One region of the Dechloromonas sp. ARDL1 genome, then DNA from elsewhere that is predicted to be linked to it. Evidence: riboswitches for the same ligand, from Rfam matches in the RefSeq annotation. Region 1 holds a riboswitch; each other region holds the start of a gene.
The links. Region 1 has a riboswitch for cobalamin ahead of AB6Q56_RS20000 (TonB-dependent receptor). Riboswitches for the same ligand answer to the same signal wherever they lie in the genome.
Positions count from the first base shown of each region.

Region 2: it holds a riboswitch for cobalamin, as region 1 does, so the genes downstream of both, AB6Q56_RS10570 (ribonucleoside-diphosphate reductase subunit alpha) here and AB6Q56_RS20000 (TonB-dependent receptor) in region 1, are expected to answer to the same signal.
Region 3: it holds a riboswitch for cobalamin, as region 1 does, so the genes downstream of both, cbpA (modified peptide precursor CbpA) here and AB6Q56_RS20000 (TonB-dependent receptor) in region 1, are expected to answer to the same signal.
Region 4: it holds a riboswitch for cobalamin, as region 1 does, so the genes downstream of both, cobT (nicotinate-nucleotide--dimethylbenzimidazole phosphoribosyltransferase) here and AB6Q56_RS20000 (TonB-dependent receptor) in region 1, are expected to answer to the same signal.

Region 1 is NZ_CP168939.1:4,039,644-4,046,641, forward strand. It holds gene cobO (cob(I)yrinic acid a,c-diamide adenosyltransferase) at 1-53, opposite strand, end outside; gene AB6Q56_RS19990 (ABC transporter ATP-binding protein) at 58-831, opposite strand; gene AB6Q56_RS19995 (FecCD family ABC transporter permease) at 828-1,805, opposite strand; gene AB6Q56_RS20000 (TonB-dependent receptor) at 1,816-3,690, opposite strand; cobalamin riboswitch at 3,883-4,088, opposite strand; gene AB6Q56_RS20005 (hypothetical protein) at 4,204-4,401, shown strand; gene AB6Q56_RS20010 (cell division protein ZapA) at 4,403-4,738, shown strand; RNA gene ssrS (6S RNA) at 4,769-4,949, shown strand; gene AB6Q56_RS20020 (EVE domain-containing protein) at 5,017-5,478, shown strand; gene AB6Q56_RS20025 (sulfite exporter TauE/SafE family protein) at 5,469-6,281, shown strand; gene AB6Q56_RS20030 (enoyl-CoA hydratase/isomerase family protein) at 6,268-6,998, opposite strand, start outside.
Region 2 is NZ_CP168939.1:2,145,380-2,152,377, forward strand. It holds gene AB6Q56_RS10560 (MotA/TolQ/ExbB proton channel family protein) at 1-393, opposite strand, end outside; gene AB6Q56_RS10565 (TonB-dependent receptor plug domain-containing protein) at 450-2,474, opposite strand; gene AB6Q56_RS10570 (ribonucleoside-diphosphate reductase subunit alpha) at 2,532-5,306, opposite strand; cobalamin riboswitch at 5,464-5,663, opposite strand; gene AB6Q56_RS10575 (hypothetical protein) at 5,956-6,162, shown strand; gene AB6Q56_RS10580 (hypothetical protein) at 6,146-6,574, shown strand; gene AB6Q56_RS10585 (DUF2325 domain-containing protein) at 6,639-6,998, shown strand, end outside.
Region 3 is NZ_CP168939.1:4,240,353-4,247,350, forward strand. It holds gene AB6Q56_RS20975 (methyltransferase) at 1-843, opposite strand, end outside; gene AB6Q56_RS20980 (glutathione peroxidase) at 850-1,404, opposite strand; gene AB6Q56_RS20985 (hypothetical protein) at 1,545-2,306, shown strand; gene ubiA (4-hydroxybenzoate octaprenyltransferase) at 2,335-3,222, shown strand; gene AB6Q56_RS20995 (cytochrome C) at 3,222-3,644, shown strand; gene ubiD (4-hydroxy-3-polyprenylbenzoate decarboxylase) at 3,641-5,116, shown strand; cobalamin riboswitch at 5,130-5,333, shown strand; gene cbpA (modified peptide precursor CbpA) at 5,422-5,589, shown strand; gene cbpB (peptide-modifying radical SAM enzyme CbpB) at 5,586-6,956, shown strand.
Region 4 is NZ_CP168939.1:3,441,322-3,448,319, reverse strand. It holds gene AB6Q56_RS17110 (ACT domain-containing protein) at 1-426, opposite strand, end outside; gene AB6Q56_RS17105 (cobyric acid synthase) at 584-2,047, shown strand; gene AB6Q56_RS17100 (response regulator) at 2,061-3,410, opposite strand; gene AB6Q56_RS17095 (sensor histidine kinase) at 3,407-4,015, opposite strand; gene cobU (bifunctional adenosylcobinamide kinase/adenosylcobinamide-phosphate guanylyltransferase) at 4,126-4,686, opposite strand; cobalamin riboswitch at 4,673-4,902, shown strand; gene cobT (nicotinate-nucleotide--dimethylbenzimidazole phosphoribosyltransferase) at 5,083-6,144, shown strand; gene AB6Q56_RS17080 (adenosylcobinamide-GDP ribazoletransferase) at 6,218-6,988, shown strand.

The DNA.
Region 1 (6,998 bases):
TCATCGACGACGGCTTTCTTTTTCTGCATGCGTTGTTCGTGGGTCACGGTCATTTTTCTATTCCGGGATGAAGCAGCGATGGCCGCGATCTTCGATCTGCCGCAGGCCGTAGCCGTAGAGTTCGGACAGCGTTGCCGCCGTCAGGATGTTGTCGACGGTACCCAGGCTGGTTTGTCCATCGCCATAAACGAGCAGGGCACGGTCGCAGAAGCGGTGGGCCAGTGCCGGGTCGTGCAGGACCATGACGACGCCGGCTCCGCCGTCGCGCGCCGCGCCGGCAAACAGTTCGAGGGCGGCCATCTGGTGGTTGAGGTCGAGGTGGGACAGCGGTTCGTCGAGCAGGTAGAGCGGCGCCGCCTGGGTCAGCAATGTAGCGATGGCCAGGCGCTGGCGCTCGCCGCCGGACAAGGTATGGATCTGGCGCCCTTCCATGCCGGCCAGGCCGACCGCCCGCAAGGCGCTGCGGGCGAGGTCTGCGTCCTTCGTGCTTTCCCAATCCCAACGCCCGAGATGCGGATGGCGCCCGGTCAGTGCGGTTTCCAGCACGGTCGAGCCGAACGGGTCGTTCTGGAACTGGCCGAGCCAGGCCCGGCGCAACGCCGCCTGGCGCGGATGCAGCAAAGCCGCATCTTCGCCGTCGAGCAGCACCGCCCCACCGGCGGGTTTGCGCAGGCCGGCCAGCGTCGACAGCAGGGTGGACTTGCCGGCCCCGTTGCGGCCGAGGATGGCCAGGCGTTCGCCAGCCGCGAGACTGAGGTCGAGGTGGTCGATGATCGTCTTGTCGCCGACTGCGACGCGCAGTTGCCGGGCTTCGAGCAGTGGGGCGCTCATTTCGGCTGCCTCGACAGCAGGAAGAGGAAGACCGGCACGCCGATCAGTGCCGTCAAGACGCCGACAGGCAGCTGCTGCGGGGCGATCAGCGTGCGGGCCAGCGTATCGGCGAGCACCAGCAGCGAGCCGCCGGCCAGCACCGAGGCCGGCAGCAGCAGGCGTTGGTCGTTGCCGGTGGCCAGGCGCACCAGATGCGGTACGACCAGGCCGACGAAACCGATCGAACCGGCCGTGGTGACCGATGCGGCGGTTGCCAATGAGGCGAGCAGGTAGATCGCGTAGCGCAGCCGGTCTACCGCGACGCCCAGCGCCTGCGCCTGCATCATGCCGCGCGACAGCAGGTTCAGCTCGCGGGCGAAAGGCATGGCCAGCCCCAGCGCGACGCCCAGTGTGAGCAGGGCCGGCCACCACTGCGCGCTCTGGCCAAGGTCGCCCATCAGCCAGAACAGCATGCCGCGCAGCTTGTGCTCCTCGGCGATGGCCAGCATCAACGCGACCAGCGCACCGCAGCCGGCGGCGACAATGACGCCGGTCAGCAGCAGGCGCGTCTGCGTCCAGCTGCCGTCGCCGTGCGCCAGCCCGAAGACGACGAACATCGCGCCGAGGGCACCGACGAAAGCCAGCCCATCGATGCCGAGCAGCGGCAGACCGATCATGATGGCGAACATCGCACCTACCCCGGCACCACCGGAAATACCCAGCACGTAAGGGTCGGCCAGCGGGTTGCGCAACAGCACCTGCATCAGCGCCCCGGCCAGCGCCAGCAAGCCTCCGCAGGCAAAGCCGGCAATGGCACGCGGCAGGCGCAGCTGCAATACGATCTCGCTACCGCCGCCGTCACCGCCCAGCAGCGCGGCGAGCACGTCGGCGCAGGAAACCTTGAAACTACCCGCCGTCAGCGCAAATCCGAAACTCACGCCTGCCAACAGCACGAGGCTGGCGAGAATCAGGGTGGCGCGTTGGCGGGTGGGCATTGCGTCAGTGTCAGAAGGCGTATCGGCCGGTTACGAACAAGGCCCGGCCATCTGCTGGGTAGTAGTACGTATCGCTTCTGAATGCAGAATAGCCGGCAAACGGAGAGTACTTTTTATCGGTAGCGTTCATCAGCTTGGCGCTGACTTGCCAGGGTTTGAAGTCCCAGGTGGCTTGCAAATCCAGTGTTGTGTATCCGCCGAGGGTGCCGTGGGTATTGTCGAAGTCACTTCCGTAACGGCGTTCGCCCGTGTGATGGACTATTGCGGAGTAAGTCCCGAAGCTGCCGGTTTTCAGTATGGCTTGAACGTTGCCCTGATGGCGCGCGACGAGCGGAATGGCCTTCTCCATGTAGGCACCTTCACGGAATTTCGCATCAATATAGGCGTAGTTTGCCTTCAGGGTCAGCAGGCCGTTGACTTGCCAATCACCCTCGACTTCCATTCCGTCACGGCGGGTGGGTGCGAAGTTGGTGTTGGCGAAAAGGGCTCCGTCGTAGCCGATTTCATCTTTCAGGTCGAGGCGGTAAAGGGATGCCCTGAGCGATGTTGTCGAGCCACGGATTTGTCCGCCGATTTCATGGATGGTGCCGTGTTGAGGGCGCAGATCACCTGCAAAAACAGGCGTGCCAAAGGCATCGGAGCCGAAAAGCTCATCGGTGTTGGCGAAACGGAAGGTTTTGCCGGTCTTGCCAAAGACGCGCCAGGTTTCCTTCGCATAGGTGATCCCGACGTCGTAGGCGCTGCGCGTGCGTGTCGAGTTGCCTGACATGGTTGGCGAGAACCAGGGAGCGTAGGCATCCTGGTAGGCGGATTGCCGGACGGTTTGCTCACGATAGCCGGTTGTCAGGTTGAGATTGGAGGTCAGGCTCGTGATGTTCTGGAAATACCAGGCCGCGCTCGTTTGCGCAGCCCCTTGGTTGGGGCTTCCTCGGTTGATCGAACTGACGCTGCTGTCGTAGTAGTCATATCCGAATACGGTTTCGCTCTGTTGTCCCATCAGGCCGTGTTGCCAACGGACTCGAGGCGTAAACGAAACGGTGTCGCGAGTACGGTCGCTGAAATAAGACGATTTCACATAGCTCGACTTGAGATTCTGGTGATCGACGCCCACTTCGGCTTCGATAGTTACGTCTTTGCCCAAGCGATAGCTGACACCCGGACGAATCTTGTAGCCATCACGCTCCTGCGTGTCATACGGTGTTGCTGTGCCGCGAGGATCGTTCCGGTAGGCGGCGCTCAGACGATTGCCGGGCAGTCCTGCCGATTCCTGATAGGCGGCATAGTCGACGAATAGTTCCCCGTTGCCCAGCCAGAGACCCGCCCGGCCATTGGCCACCTTTTGATCTTGTTGGCTGTTCTGGCGGTAGCCATCGGTCGATGCTTCGCTGGCGAAAAGATTGAAGTATCCCCTTTCACCACCGGTGCCGAATTCGCCGGACAGGCTTTGGAAGTGCCTGCTGCCCATCGTGGCGGCGATATTTGCCCGCGGCTTTGCCGATTTGTTGGTGACGATGTTGATGACACCTCCGGTGGCGCCGTCGCCATACAGTACCGAACCCGATCCCCGCATGATTTCGATGCGCTCGATGCCGGATAGTGGAATGGCCGACCAGATGATGCTGCCCATGTCGGCTGGGTTCATGCGCATCCCATCGACCAGAATCAGCGTGTTACTGGTTGCGGTCGAACCGAATCCTCGCATGTCCACAGTGGCGTCCATGCCCAAGGGGCCATAAAGAGGGCGGCTTTCGATGCCGGCAACCGATTTAAGCAGTTCCGGGAGGTTTGTGGCGGGAATATTACGCAGATCGTCGCGAGTCAGGACGGATACGTTGGCTGGAATCTTGGGATCAGCTTCAGCAAAACGGGTTGCAGTGACAACCACGGTGTCAAGTTCGCTGGATTGTGCCTGAGCTTGGCCGGCAAGTACGGAAATGGCGGCTGCAACGGCAGCACGATGACGAATCGGATGCATGACTTTCCTTTCCCGGCAGGCGTCCCCGCATACCGGATCAGTATTGAACGGAAAGCGCGAGGGGATGGCCGAGGGCGGGCACAAGCCACTTCCCCGTGGCGCTTCCAATGGGCGTGTCAGGCCGGTATCCGGGCTTGCAAGTCTTGACGTATCGCCTTCCCAGGAAAACCCCAGTGGCCTCGTGATACGCCCGCACTTGCTTACCGTTGCGGGGGCAGCAGCGGAATGGTCTGTTATGAGACGCACCGCTTTCCCGTTTAACTGCAGTTGGAGAATCCTCCTGCAGCACCTGAGACGGCGAGCATTTTACATTTATCTTGGCGCCGAGGCATCTGCCGATTTGCGGCACAGTGCTATAAACCACTTTGAGAATAAAGGCTTAGTCCTTGACCATGCGGCGTTTTAGCCTCTATAGTGCGCGCCATGAACGCTGAAATTGAATCGCTTGAAGCCAAGATCGAGCAGGTAATCGCCCTGGTTCACCAGTTGCGTGCCGAGAACGAGGTTTTGCGAAACCAGATGGTCGCTGCCGAGGCCGAGCGGTTGCATTTGCGTCAGACCATGACCGCTGCGCGCGAGCGTCTCGAAGGCCTGATGGACAAGATTCCCGAGGATGCCTGAGATGAGTCTGGAGCCGAATTTCCTCGACGTGAAGATCATGGGGCGCGAGTACCGTGTCGCCTGCGCACCCGAAGAGCGCGATGCACTGCTTGCTGCGGTCGATCTGGTTGACGACAAGATGCGCGAGATCGCCCAGCGTACCAAGAACACCATCGCTGAACGCGTTGCCGTCATGGCTGCGCTCAACATCGCCCACGAGCATCTTTCGGGAGCCGCAACGGGTGAGCAAAAAGAGTTTGCGGAAGCGGTTGATACTTCCGAAACGAAGCGTAGAATCGGAGACATGGGAGCGCGGCTGGATGCCGTGCTGGCGCCTCAGCAACGTCTGGACATCTGATTCCCGGCGTTTCTGGCGTCACCCGCCGAGTGTTCCCTGCGGTGTTTGTTAAGGCCATACATTCCTTGAACCAATGCTGATTGGCATCGGTTGCGGACCGTTGAAACCGCTGTTGTGCGCGCTCTTTATCGAGTGTGCCTGATGCGGGAGGAAAGCAGCCACTCTGAACCCAGGTTCAGGATGCCGGCCTGACGGCACTCGCGGGGGCCTGTATTTGCAGTAAGAGAAACGGGTGGCAGATTCGTCTGCCGCCCGTTTTCATTTCCGGGATTCAAGCAATGCAGTACTGGTTGATGAAGTCAGAACCTGATGAAGTTTCCATCGACGATCTGGCACGTCTGGGCACTGTTCCATGGTTCGGGGTGCGCAATTATCAGGCGCGCAATTTCATGCGCGATGCGATGAGAATCGGCGATCTGGCGCTCTTCTATCATTCGGGTTGCGCCGAGCCCGGTATTGCCGGTATTTGCGAGGTATGTTCGGAGCCTTATCCGGATGCGACCCAGTTCGATCCATCCAGCCCTTACCATGACCCGAAATCCCCGCCGGAGAAGCCTCGCTGGTTGTTGCGCGATGTCCGTTTCGTGCGCAAGACACGCTATCTGTCACTGGGCGAACTGCGTGCGCATGCGGAACTTGCTAACATGCGCCTCCTTGCCCGCGGTAACCGTTTGTCGATCACGCCGGTCGCTGCAGACGAGTGGGCTTTCATTACCGAACAATTGATGGGATTGCGATGACGATCTGGTGGCTGGCTTACATTGCCCTTGGCGCATTCGCCGGTTTTTTTGCCGGCCTGCTCGGTATCGGCGGCGGGTCCTTGATGGTGCCGGTGCTCGTCATGGTGTTCACCGCCCAGGCGTTTCCGGTGGGCGAAGTCATGCATCTGGCACTCGGCACATCGATGGCGACCATCTTCTTCACCTCGATTTCTAGTGTCCGTACGCACCATGCCCACGGCGCCGTGCTGTGGCCCATCGTGCTGCGCATTACGCCGGGCATCATCGCTGGTACGTTGATTGGCACGCATGTGGCCAGCCTGGTGCCGACCAAGGCGCTGGCCCTGATTTTCACCCTGTTCATTTGCTACGTCTCGGTGCAGATGATCATCAACCTCAAGCCGCAGCCGCACCGCGAATTGCCGGGTGCCCTTGCCACCGGCGCAGTGGGGGCCGGGATCGGCTTCATTTCCTGCTTGGTAGCCATCGGGGGCGGTGTACTGTCGGTGCCGTTCATGACTTGGTGCAACGTCAAAATGCAGAACGCTATCGGTACCTCGGCGGCGATCGGATTTCCGATCGCGCTGGGCGGTGCGCTGGGGTATATCTGGAATGGTTGGGCGGTGAGTGGTCTGCCGTCGGGCAGTATGGGCTTCGTCTATGTTCCGGCGGTAGTCGGCGTGGCGGCGGTCAGCATGCTGACCGCGCCGATCGGAGCCCGCCTGACCCATCAGTTGCCGGTGAAGACGCTGAAGCGCGTGTTCGCGGGCATTCTGCTTGCCCTGGCCGGCAAGATGATGTGGGGCTTGTTCAGCGCGCCTTGAACACCGGCTTGCGCTTTTCCAGGAAAGCGGCGAGTCCTTCCTTGTAGTCCTCGGTGTCGAGGAAGGCGAAGGATTCGGCCTTTTCCGCATCGGTCAGCGGTTTGCCGTCCAGCAGGCGGCGTATCCACTGCTTGTGCCAGCCGGCGACCAGCGGGGCGCCGGCGCAGATACGCCGGGCGGTGGCGTAGGCTTCGTCGATTACTTCGCTGTCGGCGACAACCCGTGTCAGCAGGCCTTTTTCATACGCTTCCCGGGCGTGCATGATGCGCCCTTCGAGGAGGATTTCCTTGACCACGGTCGGCCCGAGCAGGCGGAGCAGACCTTCCATTTCGCCCGGATACATCGAGAATCCCAGGCGGTTGATCGGCGCCCCGAAGCGGGCGCTTTCACCTGCGATCCGGAAGTCGCAGACGCCGGCGATTTCTAGTCCGCCGCCGATACAGGCGCCGCTGATCAGTGCCACGGTCGGATGTGGGCAATCGGCAATGGCGTTGAGGGCCTTGGCGACCTCGCCGTGATAGTCGATTGCCTGTTCCAGGGTAGCGCGGCCGGTCACGAATTCCTCGAGGTCGCCGCCAGCGGCAAAAGCCTGATCGCCGGCGCCGCGCAGAACGATGCAGCGGATTTCGGGGTCGGCGCTGAGGTGTGAGACTTGCTCGGATAGCTGCTGCCACATGGCCCGATTGATGGCGTTCAGCTTGTCGGGGTTGTTCAAGG
Region 2 (6,998 bases), 1.9 Mb from region 1:
CATCTTCGGGATGTTGCCCTCGGCCAGCGCCGCCAGCGAAATACCCATCGGGATCAGCGTGCCCATCAGGCCGAGCGCCGGGCCGACCTTGATCACGAAGCGGATGCGATCCAGGCGGCGCGACAGCATCAGTTCATGGGCCTGCAGCAGGCGCTCAACCTCGATGGGGTATTGCGCCATGCCTTGATGCGGGCGGGCAATCCGCGCCAGATCGGCGAGGAAGGCGCTGCGTTCGGCAAAGCGGCCGCGCAGGCGCTGCCAGGCGTCAAACAGTGTCATGCCGAGTTGCACGGGGGTATAGGCGACGAGCAGGGCGCAACCGGCGATGACCGGCAGATACAGCGCCGTCGACACTTCGTAGAGCAGATGTTCGATCAGGGAAATAATATTCATCTCAGGCTTTCCAGAATCCCCGGACGGTGCCGGGGCGTTCAATGACATTGCGCGAATCAGAAGCTATAGCGATAGGCCAGTCGCCCATTGCGACCCGGCAAGGGATAGCCTCCCTTTTCCGAATAGAAGCGGTCGAACAGGTTGTCCACCAGCAGCGACACCGACTGATGACGATCGATGCGGTAGGAAGCGGACAGGTCGAAAACCGTGAACGGCTTGTAGGCGATGATGTTGCTGCTATTGCCGTTCCAGTCGTTATCGAAGAATTCCCCGACATAACGCATCCCCAGGCGGCCGCTCCAGGCCCCCTGCTGAACGTCGGCGGCGGCACGCAGGATGTTGTCCGGTACATTGCGGATAGTCGCCCTTCCGCCGCTCAGCTCTTCCTCCCGCTTGAAGTAGTGCGTGCCGGACACCGAGAGCGTGAGGAAGTCGGCAGCCTGCCAGCGGCCATTCCATTCCAGGCCTTCCATCTGGGCGGTATTGGCATTGGCGTAGGAGTAGTAGCGATTGCCGGCATCCTCGCCGATCTGGACGCGGGTGATCTTGTCCCTGACCTTGGTACGGAAGACAGTCAGATCGACGAACACGCCGCCGGATGACCACTCCAGGCCGAGATCCCAGGTCACGCTGGACTCCGGCTTCAAGCCGGCATTACCAGACAGGACATCGTTCTTGGGGGCCTTGACGGTGATCGCCGAACCCGTCAGCTCGCCTGCCGAGGGCGGCACGAAACCCTTGCCGGCCGTACCGTGCAGGCGCAGATCGCCGATCAGGCGCTGTTTGAACCCGATGCTGGGGTTGGTTGTCGAGAATTCGGCTTCACCCGGCTGGAAACTCGTGAGCAACGGGGTGGCAAAAGTTTTCGTCGTGATCTGATCGCGGCGCAGACCAACATCGATGGTCGTGTTCCCCTCGTTCAGGAAGAACGCGTTTTGCACGTAATAACCCAGCGACTCGCGCTGGTTGTTGGCGCTCGATGGCGCCTTGCGCGCGCCATTGGCCTGGTAGCTGCGAGTGGTCTGTCTGGCGGTTTCCTGATCGATGCCAATTACCGTCATCCCCCAGTCGCTCCAGGCCCATTGATCCTGAACCTGCCAGCCGCTGTACTCAAGCACCTCGTCAAAACTGCGGAAGGGCAGATATTTCTTGTCGGCTGCGGTCGTCGTGGTCTTGGTATACGACTCGTAAGACTGTTCGCCGCCAAAGGCACGCAGGCTCAGGCGGTGTGCCCCCAGGCGTCCGGTCAGCTTGAGGTCGTTGCCTTGGCGGTCCATGTCCTTGTTGCTCTGGGCGTTGGTGCCTTTGGAGAGATCGCCCGGAGTCGCGATATCACGGCCCCGGTAGAGGTCGCTGCTGAGTAGCAGGCGCCAGTCCTCGCTCAGATTGAAGCCGAGGCGCAAGGCGTGGTTCTGCTGGCTGTAGGCGGTATTCGGACGAACATTGCCGTCGCCCATCTTGAAGTCGTCGTTCTGATCGAAATAGGAGCCGCTGTAGTCGAAATCGAAGAAGCGCGACAAGGCTCCACCGACACTGCCACGGATTTCGCGAGTGTCGTAACTGCCATAGCCAACCTGGGCGAAGCCGCCCAGTTCGCCGCGTCGCTCGCGGGTGATCAGGTTGACCACGCCGCCCATGGCGGATGAGCCATAGAGTGCCGAGGCCGGCCCCTTCAGTACCTCGACCCGTTCGATGTTGTCCATGTTGACCAGGCTGAGATTGGTGGCCATCGCCGGCCGGCCATCGATCAACAACAGCGAACGCTTGTTGATGCCGGAGAATTCAGGACGGAAGCCGCGAATGCCAATGCCGGAGAGATTGCCGGGATACTGGATGACATCAACGCTGGTGTTCTTCTTGAGCAGATCCGTGAGCTCGCGTGCTGGCGTCCGCTCGATATCCTTCTTGGTAATGACCTCGATGCGCTGCGGCGTGTCTTCCAGACGTGCCTCGGCGCGACGCCCGGTGACGACCACCGTATCGAGTGTGTTGCCTTCGGCCAACGTGGCTTGCGGCATGAGCGCGGAAACTGCGCCAAACACCAGTGCGCCGGGAAGCCCCTTGATGGACTGATTTGACATCGTGATTCCCCCTTGTTGTCTTGTGATTTGTTGGGTTAAAAGAGCGCGAGGCATTTCCTACTGGCATGCCTCGCATTCGGGGTTGTCGATGGCGCAGAACTTGGGCTCCTCCTGTACCAACACGTCGTCACGTCCGCCGGCTTTCTCCGCCTGGCTGGCACCCAGCGTGCGCAGGTAGTAAGTCGTCTTCAGGCCGCGCTTCCAGGCCAGTTTGTAGAGTTCGTCGAGTTTCTTGCCGGAGGGCAGCGCCAGGTAGAGGTTGAGCGATTGCGCCTGGTCGATCCATTTCTGGCGGCGGGCGGCGGCTTCGACCAACCACACCGGGTCCATCTCGAAGGCTGTCGCGTAGCGCGCTTTCAGTTCTTCCGGCACGCGGTCGATGCGGGCCAGCGAGCCGTCGAAGTATTTGAGGTCGGCGACCATCACTTCGTCCCACAGGCCGAGCGCTTTCAGGTCGCGCACCAGGGCTTCGTTGACCACGGTGAACTCGCCGGAGAGGTTGGATTTGACGTAGAGGTTTTGATAGGCCGGCTCGATGCTGGCCGAGACGCCGACGATGTTGGAGATGGTGGCGGTAGGTGCAATAGCGACGCAGTTTGAGTTGCGCATGCCATGGGTGGCGATGCGCAGGCGCAGAGCCGCCCAGTCGAGGCGGGCGCTGCTGTCGACCTCGACGGCCTCCCCTCGCCCGGCTTCGAGCAGGCCGATGGAATCGAGCGGCAGGATGCCCTGGTCCCACAGGCTGCCGGTAAAACTGGAATAACGGCCGCGTTCGCTGGCCAGCTCGGTGGAAGCCCAATAGGCGTGGAAGCAGACGGCTTCCATGCTGCGGTCGGCGAATTCGATGGCGTCCGCCGAGGCGTAGGCCAGGCCGAGCTCATATAGGCAATCGGCAAAGCCCATGATGCCGAGGCCGACCGGGCGGTGGCGCAGATTGGCGTTGCGCGCCTTGGGCGTGGCGTAGAAGTTGATATCGACCACGTTGTCGAGCATGCGCATGGCCGTCTGGATGGTGCGGGCCAGCTTGGCCTGGTCGAGTGCGCCGTCCTTGAGGTGGGCCAGCAGGTTGACTGAGCCGAGGTTGCAGACGGCGGTTTCTTCGTCGGAGGTGTTCAGCGTAATCTCGGTGCACAGGTTGGAGCTATGAACGACGCCGACGTGCTGCTGCGGCGAGCGCAGGTTGCAGGCGTCCTTGAAGGTGATCCACGGATGCCCGGTCTCGAACAGCATGGTCAGCATCTTGCGCCACAGCTGCACGGCCGACACCTTCTTGTGCAGGCGGATCTCGCCGGCGGCGGCCCTGGCCTCGTAGGCTTCGTAGGCGGCGGCGAAATCGGCGCCGAACTTGTCGTGCAGATCGGGCACGTCGGAAGGCGAAAAGAGCGTCCATTCGCCGCCGGCCTGCACGCGCTGCATGAAGAGGTCGGGAATCCAGTTGGCGGTGTTCATGTCGTGCGTGCGGCGGCGCTCGTCGCCGGTGTTCTTGCGCAGATCGAGGAATTCCTCGATGTCGAGGTGCCAGGTTTCGAGGTAGGCGCAGACCGCGCCCTTGCGCTTGCCGCCCTGGTTCACCGCCACCGCCGTGTCGTTGACCACCTTGAGGAAGGGAATGACGCCCTGGCTCTGCCCGTTGGTGCCCTTGATGCGGCTGCCCAGCGCGCGCACCGGCGTCCAGTCATTGCCCAGGCCGCCGGCGTATTTCTGCAGCAGCGCGTTTTCCTTGACCGCCTGGTAGATGCCGTCGAGGTCGTCGGCCACCGTCGTCAGGTAGCACGACGACAACTGCGAGTGCAGCGTGCCGCTGTTGAACAGCGTCGGCGTCGAGCACATGAAATCGAAGCTGGAGATCAGGTCGTAGAACGCGATGGCACGGGCTTCGCGGTCAATCTCGTTGAGCGCCAGGCCCATGGCGACACGCATGAAGAAGATTTGCGGCAACTCGATGCGGCGACCGTCGATGTGCAGGAAGTAGCGGTCGTACAGGGTTTGCAGGCCGAGGTAGCCGAACAGGTGATCGCGCTCCGGCTTGAGTGCGGCGGCCAGGCGGTCGAGGTCATAGTCCTTCAGGCGCGGGTCGAGCAGCTCGGCGGCGATGCCCTGAGCGATGAATGTCGGCAAATAGTCGCGGACCACCGCAGCAGTGGCGTCCGGCTCCACCGGCTGGCCAATGGCTTCGTCCATCAGGCTAGCGAGCAACAGGCGGGCGGTAGCGTAGTTGTAGCCCGGCTCGCGTTCGATCAGCGTGCGCGCGGCGAGGATCAGCGCCTGCCTGACCTCGGCCAGGGCGACACCGTCGTAGAGGTTCTTCAGCGCATGGTCGAGGATGCTACGGGCCGACACGCCCTCGCCCAGCCCGGCGCAGGCCGCTTCGCAGGTTTTCAGCAAGGCGGCGACGTCGAGCGGGCGACGCTCGCCGTCGACCGTCACATGCAGCGCCGGCACGCCCTGCACTTCCGCCTGCGCGGCTCGCTCGGCGGCGCGGCGTTCGCGGTAAAGCACGTAGGCGCGGGCGACGTCGTGTTCGCCGGCGCGCATCAAGGCCAGTTCGACCTGATCCTGGATGTCCTCGATATGCACGGTGCCGCCATCCGGCAGGCGGCGGGTCAGAGAGCGGACGACAGTGTCGGTCAGCCGGGCGACGACTTCGCGCACCCGCGACGACACGGCGCTCTGGCTGCCCTCGACGGCGAGAAAGGCCTTGGTCAGGGCGACCGAAATCTTCTCCGGATGGAAGGCGACAACGGCACCATTGCGGCGGATGACTTGCAGGGCGGCAAGCGCCGTTTCGCTGGCCGAATAATCGGAAATGCGGGCTAGGACGTTCGAGGACACGACGACTCTCCGGGATGAGGGGCGGAGAATCGAAAGAGCGTGCCGGACGCAGGACGAACGCCGGCGCGGGCCAGGCCCGAGACGGCAAACGACGCACGAACAAAGACGAGCAGCAACACGCAAAAACCTTTCGTCAGGGACACCCCGCCCCATCGTTGGTTGGAAGGACGTTGCGGCAGGTCTCCTGGCTCTCGGCTCAGCGCGTTTCGTCCGCCTTCCCGGTAAGAACCAGTGGCTAGAATGGCGAAACGCTCGCCGATGACAGTTGCGGGGGCAGCCCCGGATTTCAGACCTTACGGCCCGGCACCGGATTCCCTTTTAATCCCCTGACGGGGAACCATCAACTTTTTCAGACTACCGTTCGTTGCGGGTCGGTGTCAACAAGAACACTACCGGTAGTAGTCAAATAATTGTTATGCACTAGCGGCAGTATCCAGTCGCCCAAACAGCGCTTTGCGAACCACTTGAAAAATCCCTCTGTCACAAATAATAACAATTCCCATTTGCAAATAAGCAAAAACCCCTTATGATGAGAAACATTCTCATCTACAGGAGGTGCCATGAACAGCCTGATCGCCCATGTTTCAATTGCCGCCCTGCTCCTCGGCACGGCGCTTCTGACAGCCTTTCCGTTTTGAAAGGAGGCACCATGCCATCCCGCGAAATCTGGGCCGGCGCCCTGAGCCTTCTCCTGCTGCACGAGGAAACCGGCTGCGCCCACTCGGCCCACAACGCCGCCCGCCTGCTCGACCAAATCTGCGATGCGGACGATGTCGACGACGACACCCGCAAGCTCTGCGAACGCGCCAGCGCCCGCCTGTCCTGCCAGGAGAGCCGCCATGCTTGCCCCGCTTAAGGATCGCAGCGTCCTCGCCCGATCAGGCGAAGACGATGACCCGGAAGAAGATACGGAAACCATGTTGCGCAATGCCCTTCGCGAAGCCCGCCAGGCCCTGCGGCGTGCAGCCACCCGAGGCGTTCGCCAGACCGTGGCGCTGACCAACGACATCAATCGCCTGAGCGAAGAAAACCGGCAATTGCGCCAGCGCCTGGAAGAACTCGAGAACGGCCAGAGCATCGTCGCCCTCGGCCAGCAATTGATGGCCTTGCGTGCCGAAAACGACGCCTTGATCGCCGCCGCCCGCCGGGTCTGCGACCTCAACCACGGCCTGCGTACCGCCCATGGCGAATGCGAGCGCCTGAGGGCGGCGCGAGAACAAGCACTCGACCATCTGCAAACCGGCATCTTCCAAAACGCCCACGCCTGATATCCCCAGCCAGCCCCCCGGGAAACCCGGTCAGCCAGCCAATCGCCCTCACTGGAGCCTGACCATGCTCGATCATCCCTTTCATGTTGCCGGTGGCCTGTTCATCGCCAAAAAAGCCCTCGGCCCAGAAATTGACGCCAGCTTCCTGAAGCGTCCGCAGGCCGAATTGCCGGAAACGGCGAGTTCGTCGCGTCGCCGCCGCCTATGGGAAATTCCCCATAAATTCCACTGCCCGGTCATCGGCACCTGCTTCGCGGTGAATGAGCTGCGCCCCCTGATGCACAAGGTCATGCATCTGCCCCGCGACACCAGCGACTTCGTTCTGCACACAACCGCCGTCGGTGCCTGCGAGACCCGCACGGCGCTCGCCGGGCTGTTGCACAAGACGCTGGAAAAACGCTACGCCTTGATCGTTCGCCGCTTC
Region 3 (6,998 bases), 200 kb from region 1:
CAGCAGGCCGCCGGGATTGAGTGCGTCGTAAATCTGCTGGATGGCCAGGCCGTTTTCATCGGCCGTGTGGTTGTGGGCGACTGACAGGTAGAACACCACGTCGTGCTGGCCGTGCCAGTCGTGCACCAGCAGTTCGCCGGGACTGACGTGGATGCGCTCCGAGAGGCCGTGGCGGGCGATGGTGGTATCGGTTTCGCTCAGCGCGCTAGGCAGGTCGACGATCAGCGCCTGGAGTTGCGGATAGCGCTGGCAGAAGCGGATCGAATGCATGCCGTGCGAGCCGCCAAGGTCGAGTAGGCGGCGGTGTTCGGGCGACACGGGCACATGGGCGAGGAGGTCGGGGCCAAGGTCGCCGGCAAAGGCGTCCATGTAGGCGGAGAAGGCGGTGCCGAGTTGCGGCTTCGCTTCCATGGCTTGCCACAAGGTCGTTTCCGGTCCGCCACGGCGGACGGCCGCCGTCAGGTCGCCCATCATCGGCCAGGCTTCGAGGGTCCAGTGCAGGCCAGGGGTGTAGTCGACTTGCCCGGCCGAGGTGAACCAGCGCTGCGTGCCGGGGGCGTTAGCAAAGCGCTCGCCCTCTCTGTGCAGGTAGCCGATGGCGACGAGAAAATCGGCCAGGTCACGGATGCCCCGCGTGCTGGATTGCAGGGCGTCGGCCAGGGTGGCGATGTCGAGCGGGCCGTTGGCCAGGGCCTCGAACAGGCCCAGTTTGCCCGCTGACAGGATGGCGGCCGATTTCATCATCGGCATGTAGACGTCGAGCATGGCCAGGTCGGCCGAGCCCGTCGGTTGGCAAACGTCGGGCCGGGCCGGCGGGGGCGGCGGGGTGTAGCGTGTGTTCATGCAGATTCAGGCCTGGGCGAGGGCGGCTTCGATGGCGGCGACGAGCGCGGCATCATCCGGCGGGGTATCGGGCGAGAAGCGTTGCAATATCGTTCCGTCGCGGCCGATCAGGAATTTTTCGAAATTCCACAGCACGTCGTCCGGCTGCGTGGGCAGCATGTCGTACTGACCAAGCTTTTCAACGAAGTCGCTGGCTGCCGGGAAACTGATCTCTGGCCGGGCGGCAATCAGGTGAGCGTAGAGCGGATGGCGCGGTGCGCTGTTGATGGCGACCTTTTCGAACATCGGAAAGCCGACGTGATATTGAGTCGCGCAGAAGGTGGCGATCTCGTCGGCGCTGCCCGGTTCCTGGCCAGCGAAGTCGTTGCACGGAAAGCCGAGTACTTGCAGGCCGCGACTGCGATAGGTCTCGAACAGTGTTTCCAGTCCGGCGTATTGGGGCGTCAGACCGCATTTTGAGGCGACGTTGACAATGAGCAGGACCTGGCCGCGGTACTGGCCGAGGTCGGTGGCTTGCCCGCTCAAGGTTTTGAGCGGAATGGCGTAGAGCGGTGCGTTCATGGATGGGGTCTCTGAGTGGGGCCGGGTGAGCCCTGGGCTGGTGTTTTTTGTGGATGATACCCGCGATGTGGCCTAGCTTTGGCAGCGGGTAGCCTGGCGGCCCGGTAAAATGCCGCTTTTTACGTTTGCCTGCCTTCGACATGACGACTGCCGCACAAATTCCCGCCGATCAACTGGCCGCCCTGGCCAATGCCGATATCCAGCGCCTGGCCGCGCGCATGGCGCAGGATGTGTTTGCCGGGGTATTCCGCCAGGCCGTGTCGAACGATGGGGCTCCCGATGTGGGTGTGCTGGGCGAGGTAGCGTCGCAGTGTGCCAACTGGTGCCGGGCCGGCGGCGATGACGATGCCCGCGCCTTGCGCCTGGCCCTGTTGATCAGCGGCCTCGACCAGTGGGGCCTGGCTTATACGCAGGCTTTTGGGTTGACTGCCATCCATCCGCTGACGGCCTTGATCGGTGGCTTGCGCACGCGTCTCGATGCGCGCGAGGAAAGCCGTTTCCAGAAATATTTCGAGCAGATCGAGGCTGTCGAAAGCGATGCCATCGATTTCAAGGTCGATCTGCGGCGTGGCATCCACATGGCGCTGTGGCATGCCATGGCGGCATCCGAGTCGGCGGAGCAGGTCGAGGCCATCGTGCAGACGCTGGGCAGCCTGATGGTGGCGCTCGACCGGAAAATGCCGGAACTGGGCTGGCGCCTGGTGGCCGACGCGCTGGCTAATATCCAGGTTTGCCTGCTTTCCGACAAGGCGCCCGAATCACCACTGGCGCAGGACGGCACGCAGCAACTGTTCGCCTCGTTGCGCCATGCGCTGCCGGAAGCGCACTATCAGGCCATTCTCGCCCATTCCGGGCAGGCCGTGGTGGCCTGGCAGCAGGCCCGCCGTCAGACGGCGCAATGAGTATGCGGCCCCGCGATAGAATCCAAAGATGAACTGGACTGCGCTCAAGGAAAAACTCGACCTGTACGAAAAGCTGATGCGGCTCGACAAGCCGATCGGCATCATGCTCCTGCTCTGGCCGACGCTGTGGGCCCTGTGGCTGTCAGCCCTGGGGCGTCCGGATTTCATGGTGCTCTGGGTGTTCGTGCTCGGCACCGTGCTGATGCGCTCTGCCGGCTGCGTGATCAACGACTTCGCCGACCGCGATTTCGACAAGCACGTCGAACGCACCAAGGAGCGGCCACTGACGGCGGGCAAGGTGAGTACCCGCGAGGCGCTGTGGCTCTTCTCAGGATTGTGCGTCGCCTCCTTCGTACTGGTGCTGCTGCTCGGCAAGCCGCTGGTCATCTGGCTGTCCGTACCGGCCCTCTTTCTCGCCGCCAGCTACCCCTTCACCAAGCGTTTTCTGGCCATTCCGCAGGCCTATCTGGGCATCGCCTTCGGCTTTGGCATCCCGATGGCCTATGCAGCGCATCAGGGCGGCGTTCCAGCCGAGGCGTGGTGGCTGCTGCTCGCCAACGTTTTCTGGGCGGTCGCCTACGATACCGAATACGCCATGGTCGACCGCGATGACGACCTGAAGATCGGCATCAAGACCTCGGCCATCACCTTCGGCCGCTACGACGTGGCGGCGGTAATGGCATGCTATGCGGTGACGCTGGGCGTCATCGGCTGGGTCGGCTACAGCCTGCATCTGGGCTGGGCCTTTCATGCCGGGCTGGCCGTTGCGGCCGGCATCATGGGCGTGCATTACACCTGGATCAGGGGCCGCGAGCGCATGCCGTGCTTCAAGGCTTTCCTGCACAACAATTGGGTCGGTGCCGCCATCTTCGCCGGTATCGCGCTCGATTTCCTGATTTCCGGAAGGAGTCTCTGATGAAAGCCCTGTTTTCCCTGTTGGCCCTGGCCTCGACGCTAGCCATGGCCGAAGATGCGCGCCAACTGGCCAAGCTGCCCGAGCCGGCGCAGGAGGTCTTGCGTCAGGAAATGCTCGACAACCTGGTAGCCGTCAACGAGGTGCTGACGCTGATGGCCGAAGGAAAGGTGCGCGAGGCCGGCGAGGTGGCGGAAGCCAAGCTCGGCGTCTCGGCCATGGGCAAGCACCGCAGCAAGCCTTTCGACGCTCGTCCCGGTCCGCACATGCCGCCGGCCATGCACGGTATCGGCATGGATGGTCACAAGGCGGTCAGCGAATTTGCCGCCGTCGCCAAGACCGGCGATCGCGACAAGGCGCTGGCCCAGTTACCCAAACTGACCGCGGCCTGTGTCGGCTGCCATTTTTCGTACCGTACGCGATGAAATACCATGATCTGCGCGACTTCATGTCGCAACTGGAAAAGACCGGCGATCTGAAGCGTATCGGCATGCCGGTCGATACCCATCTCGAAATGACCGAGATCGGCGACCGCGTGCTGCGCGCCGGCGGGCCGGCGCTGCTGTTCGAGAAGCCGACGACGCAGGGCCGGGCGCATGATATTCCGGTGCTCGCCAACCTGTTCGGCACGCCGCAGCGCGTGGCGCTGGGCATGGGCGAGGAATCGGTGCTGGCGCTGCGCGAGGTCGGCAAGTTGCTGGCCTATCTCAAGGAGCCGGAACCACCCAAGGGCCTGAAGGACGCCTGGGAGAAGCTGCCCATCCTCAAGCAGGTGCTCAACATGGCGCCGAAGAGGGTGTCGAATGCGCCGTGCCAGGAGGTGGTGTGGGAGGGCAAGGACGTCGACTTGTCGCGCCTGCCCATCCAGCACTGCTGGCCGGGCGACATCGCGCCGCTGATCACCTGGGGCCTGGTCGTCACGCGCGGGCCGCACAAGACCCGCCAGAACCTCGGCATCTACCGCCAGCAGGTGTTGGGGCCGAACAAGGTGATCATGCGCTGGCTGGCGCATCGCGGCGGCGCGCTCGATTTCCGCGACCACCAGCTGGCCAACCCGGGGCAACCGTTCCCGGTGGCCGTGGTGCTTGGTTGCGATCCGGCGACCATCCTCGGTGCCGTGACGCCGGTGCCAGATTCGCTGTCCGAATACCAGTTCGCTGGCCTGTTGCGCGGCGGCAAGACAGAGCTCACCCAGTGTCTCGGCTCGACCTTGCAGGTGCCGGCCTCGGCCGAGATCGTCCTCGAAGGCGTGATCAACCCCGGCGAGATGGCCATGGAAGGCCCTTATGGCGACCACACCGGCTACTACAACGAGCAGGCCGAGTTCCCGGTATTCACCATCGAGCGCATCACCATGCGCCGCAATCCGATCTACCACAGCACCTACACCGGCAAGCCGCCCGACGAGCCGGCCGTGCTCGGCGTCGCGCTCAACGAGGTCTTCGTGCCGCTGTTGCAGAAGCAGTACCCGGAAATTGTCGATTTCTACCTGCCGCCCGAGGGCTGCTCGTACCGCATGGCCATCGTCAGTATCAAGAAGCAGTACCCCGGCCACGCCAAGCGCATCATGTTCGGCATCTGGAGCTTCCTGCGCCAGTTCATGTACACCAAGACCATCATCGTCGTGGACGACGACATCGACATCCGTGACTGGAAGGAAGTGGTCTGGGCGATGACGACGCGCATGGACGCGACGCGCGACACGACGCTGGTCGACAACACGCCCATCGACTACCTCGACTTCGCTTCGCCGGTCGCCGGTCTCGGCTCCAAGATGGGGCTGGATGCGACCAACAAGTGGCCGGGTGAGACGAATCGCGAGTGGGGGCGGCCCATTGTCATGGATGACGACGTCAAAAAACGCGTCGATGCCATGTGGCAGGAACTAGATATTTAGGACGAATTGACCCGCTGTTCGGGGCTTTGAGAGAATCCGCCCTCCTGTTGGAATCGAAATACGGAACACGGTGCGAATCCGTGGCGGGCCCGCCGCTGTAACCGGGGACGAAGACTGCACGGTCGCCAGACCAGCCACTTGCGAGGCTTACCTCGCCGGGAAGGCGCAGCGCTTCGGCTGATCCGGAAGCCAGAAGACGATTCGATTCCTGACTGGAGCCAAGGCAAGGGCTCCGGCTGAGCGCATGTGACAAGCGTGTACTCAGCCGGGGCCCTTTTTGTTTTTGTCTTCCCGAGGAGTGGAAAATGTCCCAGATCGTTTCTCAAGTCGCACCCGGCACCATTGAAACCCAGGCCAGCGCCACGCTGCAGGCACAGCCGGCCATCCCGACCATCGCCATTCGCAAGCGCTGCAATCCGGATGGTATCGGCCTCTCGCACTATGTGCTGATGGACCGGAAGGCGGCTAAATGACCGCGGCACTGCCCCAGGGGGCGACGCGCCCCCCGCATTTCCAGCCCGTGGACATCGGGCACGCGACCTACGCCGCGCTGACCGACCCGGATACCGCATTCTGGGCGCTGGTCGACAAGAACAAGGTCGGTGCGGGACTCGATCCGGCGACGCTCGCCGCCTATCGCGAAAAAGCCGAGGGATTCCGCCAGGAACTGCATGCCCTGCGCTTCGCCCTGAAGCCCTCCGGCGTTTATTTGAACCCGACCGAGCGCTGCAATCTCGACTGCACCTACTGCTACTTGCCCGATAGCCAGCGCAGCGCCGGCAGGCACATGCCGGTCGGCACCCTGCTCACCTCGCTGGGCAAGTTGCGCGACTACTTCCGCTCGGTGATGCCGGAAGGCCGCAAGCCGCGCGCCATCTTCCACGGCGCCGAGCCGCTGATGAATCGGGCCGCCGTTTTCGCAGCGATCGATGTTTTCAGGGACGATTTCGTCTTCGGCGTGCAGACCAACGGCACCTTGCTCGACGACGCGGCGCTCGATTTCCTGACTTCGCGCAATGTCAGCATCGGCCTGTCGCTCGACGGCCCGGCGGCGGAGATCACCGACGCCACCCGGCTGACCTGGGGCGGCAAGAGCGTGCACGCCAAGGTGCTGCGGGCGATGGAAAAATTGCGCGGTTACGGCTCGTGGAGCGTCATCACGACCTGCACGACCGAGAACCTGCCTTACCTGACCGATATGGTCGAGTTGTTCCACGCCCATGAAGTACCGACCTGCATGCTCAACACCGTACGCTGCACGCTGCCCGGGGCACGCGGTGTCAAGCCGGCCGACGGTGAATTGGCCAAGGCCTTCTTTGCCGCGCTGGACCGCACCCACGCCTTGTACCGGGAAACCGGCCGCAAACTGATGGTCGCCAACTTCGCCAATATCCTGATCGGTATCCTGGCCCCGACGGCGCGTCGCCTGATGTGCGACATTTCGCCCTGCGGCGGTGGTCGTGCCTTTTTCGCACTGGCTGCCGACGGCAGCCTCTATCCGTGCAGCGAGTTCATCGGCCTGCCGCGCTTCAACGGCGGCAACCTGCTGACCGGTGGCGTCGAGGCGGCATTGGATTCAGCTGCCTTCCGCGAAGTGACGAGCCGTGATGTCGACCGTTTCAGCCCCTGCGGCGATTGCGCGATCCGTCATTTCTGCGGTTCGCCGTGCCCGGCTGAAGCCTTCGAGATGAACGGCGGCATGGACAGGACCGGCGCCTTCTGCGAGTTCTACAAGGAGCAGGTCAATTACGCCCTGCGCCTGATCGCCGACGCCAGGGCCGACGATTTTCTGTGGGATGGCTGGGACGAGGGAACGGAGACCGTTTTCGCGATGGGTTGAGCCGTGGCGGGCGGGCGCTTAATATGGTGCTTTTCTCAGCCA
Region 4 (6,998 bases), 600 kb from region 1:
GGCCGGTATCGCGGCAGGCCGGATCGCAATGCCCTGCTGCAGCATGATCAGCGTGGCCAGTGCCTGCTCTCCGCGCTCGACCGGAACGAAGAGGTGGTCGTGAAAGGTGCCGGCAACCACGTTGCAGCTGATGTCCGCCTGCCCCAGCGCGCCGGCAAAGGCCGCAGTCAGGCCGACAGCCTGGAGGTCCGAATGAACCGTCAGGGTGATCCATGCCGCGCGAAACACAATGGCCAGCCCGGCTTCGACGGCCTGTTCCTCGGGCAGGATCACCGTGATGCCTTCGCTCTCGACAATCGTCGCCACGGGCTTGAGACCCGCCATGTCGCTGCCGTGCGGAACGACGCAGTAGGCATAGGTGCCGGCATGGAGCACCGGTTCCATCGAACGGATCAAGGTGGCGAGGTTTGAGATGGCGGTCGTCATGGTTTTCGGTTTTTGAACGGGGCTGCCGGTGCGGATCGTCGCACCGCCGTCGATTCGGGATTTTATCGCCGTGGCGCACCGCGCGCTTTATCGCGTATTGCCGGTCCAGCCCATCCCATTTCCGCGATAATCCACGTTTTTGTCTATTTGGCTCGCCATGCTCCGTTCTGCCCTGATGGTCCAGGGGACCACTTCCGATGCCGGAAAATCCACGCTGGTCGCTGCGCTATGCCGCATTCTCAAGCGCCGGGGCGTGCGCGTCGCGCCGTTCAAGCCGCAGAACATGGCCCTCAATTCGGCGGTGACCGTCGACGGGGGCGAGATCGGTCGGGCGCAGGCGCTGCAGGCGCTGGCCTGCGGATTGGCGCCGCATACCGATTTCAACCCGGTGCTGTTGAAGCCGACCACCGACAAGAAGGCGCAGGTCGTTATCCACGGCAAGGTGGCGGCCGACCTGAACGCGCGCGACTATCAGGAATACAAGCCGCGGGCGATGAAGGCCGTGCTCGAATCCTGGGAGCGCCTGATGGCAGGCTACGACTGCGTGCTGGTCGAAGGCGCCGGCTCCCCGGCCGAGATCAACCTGCGCGCCCGCGATATTGCCAACATGGGCTTCGCCGAGGCGGTGGATTGTCCGGTGATCATCGTCGCCGACATCGACCGGGGGGGCGTGTTCGCCCATCTGGTCGGCACGCTCGAACTGTTGTCGCCATCCGAGCAGAACCGGGTCGTCGGTTTCGTCATCAACCGCTTTCGCGGCGACATCAGCCTGCTCGAATCCGGCCTGACCTGGCTGGAGGAGCGTACCGGCAAGCCGGTGCTCGGCGTCCTGCCCTACCTGCACGGCTTGATGCTCGACGCCGAGGACGCTATTGCCACGTCAGCCATCGGCGACAAGCGCGGCGCGAAACTGAAGGTCGTTGCGCCCGCTTATCCGCGTACCTCGAACCACAACGATCTCGACCCGCTGCGCCTGCATCCGGAAGTCGACTTCCGCTGGGTCGGGCCGGGCGAAGCGCCGCCGGCGGCCGACCTGATCGTCTTGCCCGGCTCCAAGGCGGTGCGGGCCGACATCGACTGGCTGCGCACGCAGGGCTGGGATCGGGCGATCCGCAAGCACCTGCGTTATGGCGGCAAGGTCATCGGTCTGTGCGGCGGCTACCAGATGCTCGGCCGGACGATTCACGACCCGCTTGGCCTGGAGGGAGGGGCCGGCAGCACGCCGGGCCTCGCGGTACTCGACGTTGAAACGACGCTGGAAAGCGAAAAGCAGTTGCGCAACGTGAGCGGTCGCCTGGCCCTGCCCGGAAATCCGGCCATGACCGGCTACGAAATCCATCTCGGCGTGACGCGCGGCGCGGGGCTGGCTGCTGCCGCCGTCGAACTGGCCGATGGCCGGCAAGATGGCGCCATTTCCGATGACGGCCAGGTACTCGGCACCTATTGCCACGGCGTGTTCGACCATCCGGAAGCACTCGGCGCCCTGCTCGCCTGGGCCGGCATGACCGAAAGTCAATCCGTCGATTTCGCCGCCCGGCGCGAGGCCGATCTGGATCGGCTGGCCGATTCGGTTGAGGCGGCGCTCGACTGGTCGAAGCTGGCCCCCTGGCTGCCGCGCTGAAGGGTGCCGCCGTTCAGGCGGCGGGTGTCTCGTGCTTGATGCGCTTGAGCGCGACCTGCTTCTGGATGTTGCGGAAATCCATTTCCCGTCCGTGCAGGGCGTAGAGCTTGCGCGTGCTGCCAAAGGTCTTCTTGGCGTCGTCGGCCTCCATCAGGGTTTCGGCCTGATGGTCGGCCAACTCATGGTCGCTTAGCGTCAGCGCGGCGCGCAGGATGTCCAGGCGCGGCGTGGATTCCAGTGCGGCCGACATCAGCGCCGGGCGCAGGCCGGCAAAGCGCGGCTTGCCTTTGCCGGGCGAAGAGATCGCCAGCAGCGCCGCATAGCTGGCCTGCAGATCGAGTGTCAGGTTCTGCAGTTCCGACTCCTTCAGGCCGACCAGCGTTTTTTCCGCCGATATCAGGTCGTTGGCGTTGACCTGGCTGCGCGCCAGGGCGAGCCGGTCTTCCGGCTGTACGGCGCCGGGCATGGTGTCGTTGGCGATGACGTCGGCCATCGCGGCGCGCGCAGCCTCATCGTCGCCATTGAGGGTCGCGGCTTCGGCCAGCAGGCGCTTGCGCAAGTAGTTGCGCGGGGTCTTCTTGGCTACCTCGTCGAGTACGCGCTGCGCCTCTTCGGCTTCGCCTTGGGCCATGCAGATGCTGGCCTTGAGATCGGCGGCATCGAAGAACGTTGGCGTGTTGCTGACCACGCGCTCGATTTCCTCGCGTGCCTCGCTCAGGCGCTCCTGCTTGTGCAGGCTGCGCGCCACGCCGGCGCGGGCCCAGGGAAATTCGTAGTTGTTGAGGATGGCGCGGTAGGTCTCTTCGGCGGTCTTGGCATCGCCGCTGGCCATTTCCGTTTCCGCCTGCTGGCGGAGAATCTCGAAGCGATAGGGGCGGCCCGCCTCGCTGTCGCGCTTCTGGGCGAGCATGGCCAGCGCCTCGGCATATTCCTGCTTGCGCTTGGCCTGGTAGTAATCCTTGAAGAACTCTTTCTTGGCGACGATGCGGTCCAGGCGCAGGAGCAGTTTCTCCGGCGAGAAAGGCTTGATGATGTAGTCGTCCGGCACCAGTTCGACGGCCGAAACGACCTGCTCGTAAGACTGCTCGCCGGTCACCATCATGAAGATGTTTTCGTCGGCGAGCAGGTTGAAGCGGCGCAGTTCCTCCAGCAGTTGCTGGCCGGAGCGGCCTTCGCCCAGCATGTAGTCGCACAGGATCACGTCCGGCGTATTGTTGCGGATGCGATAGAGCGCGTCCTGATAATTGGCGGCGAACTCGACCGAAAAGGCGCCGATGTTCTGCGCGACCGTGCGCAGGGCATCGCGGGCCGTCGGCATGTCGTCGACGACCAGGAAGCGTTTCTTGGCGTAGAGGTTGCTCATGGCAGCCACAACGTGAAGCGAGCACCGCCAAGCGGACCGCCGTTGTCCAGATGCAGGTGGCCGTGCCGCTCCTTGCGCGCATGCAGGGCGGCCAGCGTCTTGGCCAGCTTGAGCCCGGTGCCGCCGGCCGGTGGCAGTTCCGCGTAGCCCGGGCCGTCATCCTCGACGCGCAGCAGCAAGCCGCCGTTGTCCATCGCCGCGCTGAGGCGGACGCAACTCTTGGCGAAACGCCCGGCGTTCTGGACAGCATTGTTGAGAATGTCGGTCAGCAGGTCGCGGTCGAGCGGCCATTCGTCGAAGGCCTGGCAGTCGATTTCGAGCCGGATCTGCGCGGCGGCAAGGTGATGGCGCTGGGCCAGGGCAACCTCGTCGCAAAGGTCGCAGACCACGGTCGGCACGACGGCCAGCGCCTGGTCGTGGCGCCCGAGCCGGTAGGCGGTCAGCGTGCGCGACAGGCGCTGGGCAGCGGCCTCGATGGCGTAGCGCGCTTCGCCGAGATCGATGCCGTGTTTGCTTTCCGCCTCGATCAGCGTCGACTCGGCCTGGAACAGCTGATTTTTTGCGTCGTGGATGCCTGACGCCAGAATGTCGAGCAGCTTTTGCATATCGTTATATTGCCGATGGCGGTTGTCCCTTTGCGCGCAAGCATACGCCGGCCGGCGGGAGGAGGGAACCGTTGCCGCCGGTCGGGTGACCGGCGGTACAAGCCGGTATCTCAGCGGGGTTTCAGCTGCAGCGGCAGTCCGGCGCTGACCAGCGTTACCTGGTCGCAGACGGCGGCGACGCGCTGGTTCAAACGGCCTTGTTCGTCGGCAAACAGGCGGGAAACCGGGTGCATGGGCACGATGCCCCAGCCGACTTCGTTCGACACGAGGATGATGTGCCCCGGCAGCGTTGGTAGCGCTTCGATCAGGTTTGCGGTCTGCGTGCGGAACAGCGGGCAGTCGATGGCCTCGCCGGCTTCGGCCTGCGCGGCGGCCTTTCCGGCAAACAGCAGGTTGGACAGCCACAGCGTCAGGCAATCGACCAGGATGCAGGTATCCGGCGCGGCCAGGTCGTGCAGGCGGTCGGTCAGGTGCAGGGTTTCCTCGACGCAGCCCCATTCGGCCGGTCGCCGTTCGCGATGGTGGGCGACGCGGCGTGCCATCTCGCCGTCCAGGGCCTGGGCGGTGGCAAGGTAGATGACCTTGAGTCCGGATGCTTGGGCGCGCTTTTCAGCGAGCAGGCTTTTGCCCGAGCGCGCGCCGCCGAGGATCAGTTCTTTCATGGGCGGCATTGTGGGTGAAGGCGGGCAGGGCGGCAACCGCTATAATCGCCGCTTCGACAATACGGAACCCGGTGCGAGTTGGACTCAATTCCGGGGCGGGCCCGCCGCTGTAATCGGGGACGGTCGCTGCAAGATGTCACTGCCAAGGGGAAACAGACCCGGCGGGAAGGCGCGGCGAACGGACGATCCGAGAGCCAGAAGACGTGTCGAAAACGCCAACAAAATGATCCTGGCGTCGTTGTGCTGCCTTGCCGTACTTTTTGTACTGCCTTCAGCGGCGCGCCTAGCCAGGAACGCTTCGCTTCATGTTGTTGGCGTTTCTTGAAAATGGAAGCCTGTGGACAGGGCTTCGCGGCAGCGTTTGGACAACGTCGCCGCGAGGCCCTTTTGCTTTTGGAGAATCGGATGCATTCGTTTGACCACCAGTTCAACATCGCGGCCCCGAACCGCGACATCGACACCGCCCTGCAGCACAAGATCGACCGCAAGACCAAGCCGCTCGGCGCGCTCGGCCTGCTCGAAAAGACGGCCAAGAAAATCGGTCTGATCCAGCAGACGCTGACCCCCAGCCTGAACAACCCGCAGATGCTCGTCTTCGCCGGCGATCATGGTGCTGCCAAGGCCGGCGTGTCGGCCTACCCGCAGGACGTGACCTGGCAGATGGTCGAGAACTTCCTGGCCGGCGGCGCGGCGATCAACGTCTTCGCCCGCCAGAACGGCTTCGGGCTGTCGGTGGTCGATGCCGGCGTGGCGCACGATTTCGGCGGCGAGCGCGAAGGGCTCATCGATCTGAAGATCGCACCGGGTACCGCCAACTACATCGAGCAACCGGCGATGACCGTCGCCCAGTGCGCCCAAGCCATCGAGCAGGGCGCCGGCATCGTCCTCGGATTGGCAGCGGCCGGCTGCAACGTCGTCGGCTTCGGTGAAATGGGCATCGGCAACACCGCCTCCGCCTCGCTGCTCACCCACTGCCTGACCGGCCTGCCGTTGGCCGAATGCGTCGGGCGCGGTACCGGTCTGGATGACGCCGGCCTCGCCCGCAAGCAGGACCTGCTCGAACAGGCGCTGCTGCGCTACCGCAACGGCGGCGGCGACAACGATCCGTTCGCCGTGCTCGCCGAATTCGGCGGCTTCGAGATCGCCACCATGGTCGGCGCCATGCTCGCTGCTGCCGAAGCGAAGATGGTCCTGCTCATCGACGGCTTCATCGTCGGCTCGGCGGCGCTCGTCGCCTCGCGCCTCGCCCAGGCCCTGCTCGACTACTGCGTCTTCTGTCACCGCTCCGCCGAAGCCGGCCACCGCACGCAACTGCTCGCCATGGGCGCCGAACCGCTGCTCGATCTCGGCCTGCGCCTCGGCGAAGGCACCGGCGCCGCGCTGGCCTACCCGCTGGTCCAGGCGGCGGTGAATTTCCTCAACGAGATGGCCAGCTTCGAATCGGCCGGCGTCTCGGACAAGGAATAAGCCGCTTACCCAGGCAAACCCCCGCCCGTCTCAAGGCTTGCCTGAGGCGTGGGCGGGAATCGAGGGCTGCAACATGATCCGTCGCGAACTGGAATATTTCTTCGGTGCCATCCGCTTCTTCACGCGGCTGCCGGTACCCGGCTGGGTCGGGCATTCGGCCGAGGCGCTCAACCACTCGGCCCGCTACTTCCCGGCTGTCGGCCTGCTGGTCGGTGGCATCGGCGCGCTCGTCTATTGGCTGGCCCTGCACCTGTGGCCTCAGTCTGTCGCCGTCCTGCTGTCGATGGCGGCGACGCTGTACGCGACCGGAGCCTTCCACGAAGACGGCTTGTCGGACACCGCCGACGGCCTCGGCGGCGGCTGGGAAAAACAACGCATCCTCGACATCATGAAGGACTCCCGCGTCGGCAGCTACGGCGTCGTCGCGCTGGTGCTGGCCTTGCTCGGCAAGTTCGTGCTGCTCACGTCGCTCGACCCGGCGCTGGTCCCCGTCGCCCTGCTTGCCGGCCACGCCGTCTCCCGCTTCTGCGCGACGATGCTGCTGGCGACCATGGACTACGTGCGCGAAGACGCGTCGAGCAAGGCCAGACCGCTGGCGACGCGGATGTCCGGCGGCAATCTGCTCGTCGCGTTGTGTTTCGCCGCAGCGCCGCTGGTGTTGTTGCCGTGGTGGAAAGTGCTGGCCGGTGTTGCGTTGGCTGCCGTGGCGACGCTATGGCTGGTCGGGAAATTCCGGCGCTGGCTGGGGGGGTATACCGGGGACTGCCTGGGGGCGGTGCAGCAGGTGGCCGAGATCGGGTTTTATCTGGGTTTGGTGGCGAACTGGGTGGCGTTTGCGTCTTAACGCCGTTGTA